One region of the Sanguibacter sp. Z1732 genome, then DNA from elsewhere that is predicted to be linked to it. Evidence: riboswitches for the same ligand, from Rfam matches in the RefSeq annotation. Region 1 holds a riboswitch; each other region holds the start of a gene.
The links. A riboswitch is a leader RNA that binds a small molecule or an ion and turns the genes downstream of it on or off. The one in region 1 is predicted to bind thiamine pyrophosphate.
Positions count from the first base shown of each region.

Region 2: another riboswitch for thiamine pyrophosphate. It lies ahead of ACRRRO_RS11535 (YkoF family thiamine/hydroxymethylpyrimidine-binding protein); the one in region 1 lies ahead of thiM (hydroxyethylthiazole kinase).
Region 3: another riboswitch for thiamine pyrophosphate. It lies ahead of ACRRRO_RS08455 (thiamine ABC transporter substrate-binding protein); the one in region 1 lies ahead of thiM (hydroxyethylthiazole kinase).

Region 1 covers NZ_CP194857.1:917,616-920,853, forward strand. The annotation lists gene ACRRRO_RS04980 (CE1759 family FMN reductase) at 1-109, opposite strand, end outside; gene ACRRRO_RS04985 (LLM class flavin-dependent oxidoreductase) at 128-1,327, opposite strand; TPP riboswitch at 1,585-1,682, shown strand; gene thiM (hydroxyethylthiazole kinase) at 1,671-2,555, shown strand; gene thiE (thiamine phosphate synthase) at 2,556-3,224, shown strand; gene thiD (bifunctional hydroxymethylpyrimidine kinase/phosphomethylpyrimidine kinase) at 3,221-3,238, shown strand, end outside.
Region 2 covers NZ_CP194857.1:2,182,441-2,185,678, reverse strand. The annotation lists gene ACRRRO_RS11540 (hypothetical protein) at 302-1,255, shown strand; TPP riboswitch at 1,398-1,504, shown strand; gene ACRRRO_RS11535 (YkoF family thiamine/hydroxymethylpyrimidine-binding protein) at 1,547-2,233, shown strand; gene ACRRRO_RS11530 (hypothetical protein) at 2,296-2,628, opposite strand.
Region 3 covers NZ_CP194857.1:1,579,457-1,582,694, reverse strand. The annotation lists partial or broken gene ACRRRO_RS08460 (ABC transporter permease) at 1-454, opposite strand, end outside; gene ACRRRO_RS08455 (thiamine ABC transporter substrate-binding protein) at 633-1,787, opposite strand; TPP riboswitch at 1,835-1,950, opposite strand; gene ACRRRO_RS08450 (DUF4235 domain-containing protein) at 2,043-2,285, shown strand; gene mnhG (monovalent cation/H(+) antiporter subunit G) at 2,312-2,686, opposite strand; gene ACRRRO_RS08440 (monovalent cation/H+ antiporter complex subunit F) at 2,683-3,033, opposite strand; gene ACRRRO_RS08435 (Na+/H+ antiporter subunit E) at 3,030-3,238, opposite strand, start outside.

The DNA of each region.
Region 1 (3,238 bases):
GGGCCTTGAGTTCACTCACGGCGGCCTCGACCAGCCGGTCGGTGAGCAGCCGGGTCGAGGAGGGCTTGTTCAGGCCACCGGAGATGGCGACGATCGTGCGGGTAGTCATCAGGGGTGAGTCCTTTCTTCAGAGTCCGAACGCGGCGCCACGCTGGGCGGCGCCGGCGGCGGCGGTAGCGACGTCGTCCTCGGCTCGGCGGCCGGTCCAGCGGTCCTCGCCGGCCACGTGCTGGCCCTGGGACGTGCCGGCCTCGGCGACCTGGGCCACCCGGTCGGCGTGGCTGGGCGGGTTCGAGGGGACATGCGCGGGACGGGCTGCCTCGTTGATCTCGCGCAGCGCCGGCACGATCTCCTCGGCCAGGATGTCGATCTGCTCCAGCACCGTCTTCAACGGCAACCCGGCGTGATCGATGAGGAACAACTGCCGCTGATAGTCGCCCACGTGCTCGCGCATCGTGGCGTAGCGGTCGATGATCTGCTGCGGTGAACCCACGGTCAGGGGGGTCTCGCGGGTGAAGTCCTCCATCGAGGGTCCGTGACCGTAGACCGGGGCGTTGTCGAAGTAGGGCCGGAACTCGTTCCACGCGTCCTGGGAATTCTTCCGGGCGAAGAACTGTCCGCCCAGGCCCACGATCGCCTGGTCCGCCTTGCCGTGGCCGTAGTGCTCGAAGCGCTTCCGGTAGAAACTGACCATCTTCTTGGTGTGGTCGATCGGCCAGAAGATGTTGTTGTGCAGGAACCCGTCGCCGTAGAAGGCGGCCTGCTCGGCGATCTCGGGGGTACGGATGGAGCCGTGCCACACGAACGGCGGCACCCCGTCCAGCGGGCGGGGGGTGGCGGTGAAGCCCTGCAGCGGAGTGCGGAACTTCCCGTCCCAGTCCACCACGTCCTCGGTCCACAGGCGGCGCAGCAGGGCGTAGTTCTCGATCGCGAGGTTCACGCCCTGGCGGATGTCCTGGCCGAACCAGGGGTAGACCGGGCCGGTGTTACCGCGGCCCAACATCAGGTCCATCCGGCCGTCTGCGAGCACCTGCAGCATGGCGTAGTCCTCGGCGATCTTCACCGGGTCGTTGGTGGTGATCAGGGTGGTCGCGGTGGACAGCGTGATGTGCTTGGTGGTCCCGGCCAGGTAGCCCAGCATCGTGGTGGGCGAGGAGGCCACGAACGGCGGGTTGTGGTGTTCACCGGTGGCGAAGACGTCCAACCCCGCCTGATCGGCGTGCTGGGCGATGGTCATCATCGCCCGTACCCGCTCGGTGTCGTTCGGCGTGTGACCGGTGCTGGGGTCAGTGGTGACGTCACTGACGCTGAAGATTCCGAACTGCATGGTGCAGGCCTCTCAAGAAACTCGATGCATTTGCATATACACCCCTACAAACATCACCGCCACCGGATCTATTCCGGCACACTGCCGCCCTCGAGAACGAGCGTTGTGGTCGACGGCGACGTTCCTACCACTCGCCCTCGACCGCCAGGGTCGCCCTCGGCGGTGGTGGTTGCGGTGAGGGCGGCGTGGGTGGCGGCGGGGGGGCGGCCGGTGTGGGGTGACCCGACCTTCTGCGGGGTGGGGTTGTTAGACTCGGAGATCACGACACGGGGTGCCGCCCACCGCGCGGCTGAGATGACACCCGTCGAACCTGCACTAGTTCGTACTAGCGAAGGGAATGTCCATGACTGATGTCTCCGGTCACACCGAATCGGTAGGCCTTCCGGAGGCGGTCGACGTGACAGAGCAGGCCGCGCACCTGCTGCGAGCCCTGCGGGAGCACAGCCCGTTGGTGCACAACATCACCAACCACGTGGCTACGAACTTCTCCGCCAACGCGTTACTGGCGATCGGGGCGGCACCGGCCATGGTGGACACGGCCGAGGAGGCGGGGGTGTTCGCCCCGATGGCTTCCGGACTGCTGATCAACCTGGGCACGTTGTCCCATCAGCAGCGCGACGCCGGCCGGGCGGCGGTGAGCGCCGCGAGCGAAGCCGGCACCCCGTGGGTGCTTGACCCGGTGGCGATCGGAGCCCTGCCGTTGCGCACCGGTTTCGCCGCCGAACTGCTCGCCGCCGGGCCCACGGCAGTGCGCGGCAACGCCTCGGAGATCATCGCACTGGCAGGCGCCGGGGCCGGTGGGCGCGGGGTGGATTCCGCAGACGACACCGACACAGCCGCCCCGGTCGCCGCAGCCCTGGCCCGCGAGACCTCGATGGTGGTGGCGGTCTCCGGTGCGCGTGACCTCATCACCGACGGGTCAGCGGCCATCAGGGTCGATAACGGCCACCCGCTGCTCACCCGGATCACCGGCGCCGGCTGCGCACTCGGCTCGATCATCGCCGCGATGCTCGGTGCCCGTGGGACCACCAGCGCGCTGACCGCGGTAGCCGCCGCGCACGTGGTCTACGGCATCGCCGCCGAACAGGCTGCCACCGACGCTCACGGCCCGGGCACGTTCCTGCCCGCGTTCCTGGACGCACTGGCCGGCATCACCCCGGAGCAGGTGATCGAGCAGGCTCGGGTCGAGGTGCTGGCGGCACCGGCGCCGGACCCGCAGGAGGCCTGAATGCAGCCGGGCATCTACCTGGTCACCGACCGCGAGTTGTGCGCACCGCGCGGCGTGCCCGCCACGGTGGCAGCCGCGGTGGCCGGGGGGGTGCACACCGTGCAACTGCGGGACAAGGAGGCCGACCTGGACGATCACCTGCGTCAGTTGACGCACCTCGCCGAGGTGATCGATGGCCGGGCGCGCCTGCTCGTCAACGACCGGCTCGACGCCGTCGTCGCCGCACGCAGCCGCGGCCTGCCGGTGCACGGGGTGCACCTGGGGCAACTCGATGACGCAGCGGTCGCGGCCCGTGCGGAACTGGGACCGGAGGCGATCGTCGGTCTCACTGCCAATACAGTCGCGCACCTAGAAGCCGTCGCCGCCCTACCCGGGGGCACCGTCGACTACCTGGGAGTGGGGGTGATCCGGCCGACGACGACGAAGACCGACCACCCGGACGCGCTCGGTATCGAGGGGTTCGGCCGGTTCGCCGCCCGGACGCCGCTGCCGTGCGTGGCGATCGGCGGCGTGCGGCCCGAGGACGCCGGGCCGCTGCGGCGGGCCGGGGCCGGCGGGGTGGCAGTGGTCTCGGCGTTGTGTGCGGCGCCGGATCCCGAGACGGTGGCCCGGGGGCTGCGTACCGACTGGGACGCCGCAGGATCCGGCCCGGGCAAGGCCGGCGCATGAGCATTCCGCGCGTC
Region 2 (3,238 bases), 1.3 Mb from region 1:
CTCCCGGCCCCGGCCCCCGGGCCCCCGACTCCCGGCCCCAGCCCCCGGGCCCCCGACTCCCGGCCCCGGCCCCCGGGCCCCCGACTCCCGGCCCCCGGCCCCCGGGCCCCCGACTCCCGGCCCCGGCCCCCGGGCCCCCGGGCCCCCGACTCCCGCCCCCGGCCGGGGGATGACGGGGTGGGCGGGGGCGATGGGCATGGTTGAGGCAGGGGGTGGGCGGGTATGCACAGGGGGAAAACTGTGTCCACAGGTGCTGACCTGCAGCCGCTATGGGCGCAGGGGATTGGTGCTTACTGGCGTCATGCGCACGGTGCCGATCCCGGAGGGCCTGCTGCGGTACACCCGCTGGCAGTGCGGCCTCATTTCGACCGCGCAATGTCGGGCTCTGGGCATCAGTGCCGACCGGTGCGCCACCCTGGTGGCTCGCAGGATGTGGCAGCGGGTCGTACGCGGCGTCTACGACACCGAGCCGGACCGTCCAACGAACTTCGACGTGGCCCGGCGCAAGGCCGCCTGGACCGGCCTGCTGGCGATGGGTAAGAACGCCATCGCCGTGGGTTGCTGCGCCCTGGCCCTGCACGGGGTCGCCGGACTGCCCCAGCAGTTGACGCCGGAGGTAGCAATCACGGGTGGGCGCTGGCTGCGGGGACCGGTCGGCGTCGTCGTGCGCCGATATCGCGACGTACCGGTCCGGGTCCGGTACGCCGGCTGGCAGGTGAGCGACGTCCCCACCGCGCTCGTCCACGCTCTGCCGCTCCTGCGACGTGATCACGGGGTGGCCGTAATCGATTCGGCCCTCAACCAAGGGCTCATCAACACCAGCGACCTCACCGACGTCCGCCGGCGACTGCAGGGGCGGCGCGGTGCCGCTCGGGTCGGCTCGTGGTGGCCGCTGGTGGATGGTCGCGCCGAGTCGCCATTAGAGACGTGGGCACGGCTCGACTGCCATGACCACGACCTGCCACCGGATCAACTCCAGGTGGTGTTGCGCGATGCCACCGGTACGTTCATCGGGCGCGGTGACATGGGGTGGCGGCGCCGTGACGGCGGTTGGATCATCGTCGAGATGGACGGACGCCAGGTCCACAGCGAACCCGAGGCGCTCTTCCGGGACCGGCAGCGCCAGAACCGGTTGCTGGCCGAGGCGGATGCCACCATCCTGCGATTCACCAGCCGCGACCTGCGTCCCTCGGGCACCATCGCCAACCAAGTCCGCCAAGCCCTCACCCCCACCTCACCCACCCCCACCCCCTAACCCCAGCCCACCAGACCCCGCCGAAGTCAGCATTGATCGGCTGAACCTGCAGGTAGAACCGACTAATGCTGATTTCGCCGGTAGGCGCCCGAGGCCGATCGGCACCCGAGTGGACAGCGCCGGTCCGCCACGGTTAGCGTCGAACCAACCCCCGGGGAGCGCGCAGAGCGCTGAGAGTGCGGAGAGTCCGCAGACCCGTCCACCTGATCCGGTTCGTACCGGCGTAGGGAGTTGGGCACCCGCCGATGAGCATCGGCGGCTCATGAGGTACCCCGGGGCCGGAGGACACCGATGAGCACCACCGGCCACGGCAGCACGGAGAAGGTCGCCACGACCGGCACCAGCGCGGCCACCCCACGCGAACTGGGCGTCGGGATGCGATTCAGCATCCACCCGCACACCGACGACTTCGTGCGCGTGATCCTGGACTCCCTCACCGAGGTGGAGGCGAGCGGCGTCGCCGAGGGGCTGGTGATCGAGACCGACGAGGTCAGCACATACGTCGGTGCCCGGGCGGTGCCGGCCGAACAGGACCTGGCCGGTTACCTCGTGGCTGCCATCGCCGCCGCCTCCCGGCACTCCGGTGGCGGGCACGTCGCCGCCCATGTGCTGTTCTCCCGCGGTTGCCCGGGCGAACGTACCTGCGACCTGACCTCCACGATCCTGCCCGAGGTGGCCCCGGTGCGCCTGGAACCCACCGGAATCGAGGCGGTGGCGCAGTGGTCGCTGTACCCGCTACTCGATGGTGGGGACGATGCCGGCGAACACATGTCCATCATCGAGGCGGCCATCACCCGAGCGCAGGAGCGCGGCGTTGCCGCCCCAGCGGCCCACTACGCCACCAAACTCACCGGTGACCTCGCGGAGGTGGTGGCCACCGCCGTCGACGCGTGGGCCCAGGTGGGCACCACCGTCCCGCACGTGGCGACCCACCTGACCATCTCGGTTGGCTCACCCACGCGGGCCCGCGGGAGGTAACCGCGCCAGACCAGTTCACGAGGGCCCGTCCGCCTCGCGCACTGGCCGTGTGGGGTACGCGCTCAGGGAGCCCCGCCGCGCACCGTGGTGACCAAGTCGGTGAGGCTGGGCGTCGCCGGGGTGGAGGCGAACCCGAACCGCACCGGCGGGTCGATCGGAACCATCGCGCCCAGGTCCGTTCCATCCCACGAGGTACGAGCACCGGCGAGACGATGGAGGTCGCTCGCGCCGTAGTACTCCCTGCGCCCACCCCCGGCCGAACCGCGGGTACGCACCCCTGGCAGGGCCACCCGCGCGACCGGATCGGTCAGGAGGGTGAACCAGGGCGCACCGGCCACCGCAGCGGGCAGCGCGCGCAACAGCCAACCCACCGCTGCCCGCTTGCCGATCTGCACGGTTGCGGACAGCGGGCCGGCTTCGTCTCTGCCACCGCTCCCCCGCCATGGTGGGCACGGTCCGCGGCAGCGCCTCGGCCGGTACGGGCGGCTGGGAGGAGCCGGGATCTGCCATTCCCCACGCAACGGCGTCACGCGCACGCGCACCTGCCGGGGGCCTGGGTGCATACCGGTGCACGGTCACGTTCGCGGGCTCGACGGCATCGAACTGGTACGTGGCCGAGACGAACTCGGCGACCTCCGTCGATGGCGCCAGCAGCACTCGATGCCCGTGCGGATGCTGCACCATCACCCCCGCGAATGGCCCCAGCGGAGTGGTGTGCCAGTTGCCCACGACGAACCGGGTTCCACCCGCGGTCCCCCACCCGGCGATCCGACCGGAGAACCTCCAGGTGCGGGGCGAAGCGGAGCGGGTCATACCCCATGGTCCATCGGCGGGCGCCGGTGCACCAACCGCAGCGCGGTCACTCGGAGCAGCAGTTACCCGGTGCACCTACCCACCCGGAGCACCGGCCCACCCAGAACACCGGCCCACCCGGACCACGCGCCAAGCCCAAGCCGCCGGCGGACGCGCCACCCGCGCCGCCCCGCGCCCGCCCGCGCCGCCCAG
Region 3 (3,238 bases), 660 kb from region 1:
GCACCACGATCGCGTAGTTGAAGAACACCAGCGCCAGCACGATCGCGGTGAAGGTGCGATCCAGGCCCAGGAATCCCAGCGGCCCGTCAGCGGCCAGCAAGGCCCGGAACGCCACCCCCACCACCACGGTGGGTAGCACGAACGGGATCGTGATCAATGCCCGCAGGATCCGCTGGCCGCGGAACGTGCGCCGGTACAGCACATAGGCACCGGGAACGCCCAGCAGCACCGAGAAGACGGTGCCGAGCACCCCCAGCGCGATCGTGAGGAAGAGGATCCGCCAGGTGCGCGGGCGGGCGAACACCTCGGTGAAGCCGCTGAGGTCCCACGCCCCGTCCGGCACGAAACCGCGCAACACCAAGGTGGTCACCGGCCAGGCGAAGAAGATGGCCAGGAACACCAGCGGCACGGCGGCCGCGAGCACCCAGACCCAACCTCGCAGCCACCGTGCCATGCTCAGGACCCGTCCTGCCCGGCGGCCCGCGACCGACAGGTTGACGTGGTGCGCAGACCCGCCCGGGCGGCAGCGCAACGCCCGGCCACGCAGACCCGGACAGGACCGGGCCGTGCCGGGCTGGGCCGGGTCAGGCTGGGCCGTCCCGGGCTGGGCCGGGCGGTGCTGGCTCCCATCCTCAGCCGATCACGATGTCGGTCCAAGCCTGGATCCAGTCCTGACGGTTCTCATCGATCTCGGCCGGGTCCACCGTCAACGGTTCCTCGGCGAGGGGGGCCCATCGGGTCCACTCCTGCGGGAGTTCCAGGTCGTGGTTGACCGGGTACATGTACATCTGGCCGGGAATGTCGGCCTGGACGGCGTCGCTGAGCAGGAAGTCGATGAACGCCTCGGCGCCCTCGGGGTTGTCCGCCCCGGCCAGCACCCCGGCGTACTCCACCTGACGGAAGCATGAGGTGAGCATCGCCGTCGTCGTCGGGTCCTCCCCGTCCGGTCCGACCTCGAAGGCCGGCGACGTGGAGTAGGACAACGCCACCGGGCGCGGGCCCTGCCCGACCGAGCCGGAGAACTCCTCGGAGTAGGCGGTGGACCAGGAGTCGACGACGAGCAGGCCGTTGTCGGCCAGGTCCTGCCAGTACTGCGTCCAGCCGTCCCCGAACTCGGCGACCGTTGCCAACAGGAACGCCAGGCCGGGTGAGGACGTGGCCGGGTTGGTCACCACCACGTGGTCGGCGTAGTCGGGCCCGGTCAGGTCGGCCAGGTCGGACGGCTCGGCGACTCCGGCCTCGGAGTACCAGGCGGTGTCGATGTTCAGACACACATCGCCCACGTCGATCGGTGTGAGTTCGTCTCCGCCGTCGATCAGGTAGTCCTCGGCGGCCGGGGGCAGCGCAGCGGAGGTGTAGGGGCTGAAGACGTCCTCGGCGATGCCGCGGGAGGCGAAGGAGTTGTCGATGCCGTAGGCGACGTCGCCCAGGGGCGCGTCCTTGGTCAGGATCAGCTGGTTCACCAGGGCTCCCCCGTCACCGGGTGCGCTGAAGGACAGCGTGTAGCCGGAGTCGGACTCGAACTGGCTGATCAGATCCTCCGAGACGTGGAACGAGTCGTGCGTGACCACCTGGACCGTGCCTTCGCCGCCGGTGGTCTCGCCCTCCCCTACTGCGGTGGAGTCCGCGTCGTCGTCAGTGGGGGTGTCGGGGTTGTCGTTCCCGGCGCCCACCGTGCAGCCGGCCACGGCCAGTGCCAGGGCGGTGAACGCGGCAAGGTGTCCGATCCGCCCGGGGTCCGGGCCGACCCGCCCGGGCCGGCGGCGAGACATGGTGTGGTGATTCATTCTTCCTCCTCAGCGTGATGTGAGAAGGGGTCCGCGGCGCGACGCCACGGGAGAGATGCTCGACTCCCTTCGCCGGTGCTAACCGGAGCAGGTTCGAGGGTCTGCGGGTGGCCGCACTCTCAGCGCCGCACCTGACTCGGCCGACGCTCCCCTGTCGCACCCACGAGGCTACACCCCGTCGGCCGGTGCGGCCGACGGGCGCGCGAGGATCGTGGACGGCTACGCTGGGTGCAGTCGTCGTAAAGGAGATCTGCCATGGAGCGAGTCGTCACCGCCGTTGCCACCATCGTCGCCGGCCTCGTCGCGAACAAGGTCCTCGGGACCGCCTGGAAGAGCGTCACCGGTCATGAGCCACCAACCGACGACAAGGACGGAAGCATGCCCATCGCTGAGATCGTGCTCTTCGCGGCGATCTCCAGCGCGCTGGTGGCGTTGGTCCGCGCCTACGCCAGCCGCGGCGCCCACAAGTGGCTGTCCAGCGGCGACGTCGCTCGTTGACCAGCGCGAGGCCGGCACCGGCACGTTCAGGCCTGGGTGTCCTCGATCTCGGCGCGCGCGGCCTCCAGGTCCTCGGTGAGTTCATCGACTCCGAGCAGGTCTGAACGCACCTTGTCGGTGCGGTACCCTGCGCGGCCCACCATGTGCGCGGCGATCGGAGCGGTCACCAGTTGGAAGATGATCACCGGGAGCACCTTCCAACCCACTTGCCAGGATCCCAGCGTCAGGGCCAGCCCGTTCATCATCAGGATGATGCCGAGCACCTGAGGTTTGGTGGCTGCGTGCAACCGTGACAGCAGGTCCGGGAACCGGACCATCCCGATCGCTGCGACCATCACGAGCGCGCTGCCGGTGATGAAGAAGGCAGAGGCGACGATCTCGCGCAGCAGTTCCGAGTTCATCGCTCGTCCTCCTCGGCATCGTCATCCAGCGCATGCCTTGCCTCGAGCCGTTGGAGTTCCTCTTCGCTGAGGATCCGGCCCTCATCCTCCGGCTCTGCGGCCGCGAACCGCGCCAGGGTCACCGCCGCCACGAACCCGACGATTGCCATCACCGTCAGCAACGGCACCAGGTCCACCCGTCCGGTCGTGGCCGACCACAGGGCCACGGTGCCGATCAGGGCCGCGATCACCACATCAAGGCCCACGATCCGGTCCAGCATGCTCGGGCCGCGCTCCACGCGGAAGAGCGCCACCAGGACCGCTCCGACGACCAGGATCCCGCAGATCCACAACACCGGCGCACTCATCGGTCCACCTCCCCAGCGTTGCCATCGGAGGCCCCCGCAGCGCGCCCGGCAGGGCCGGGATCCAGCGCTGCCCGGTCCGGCCCACCCCACCAGCGCCGGCGCGGCAATCCGGCACGGGCCAGGTCTTCCTGGTTGGCCAGGGCGTACAACAGGCGCCGCTCCTGGAGGAGTACCTGCCGGCGGAAGGTCTCGACACCCCCGCTGG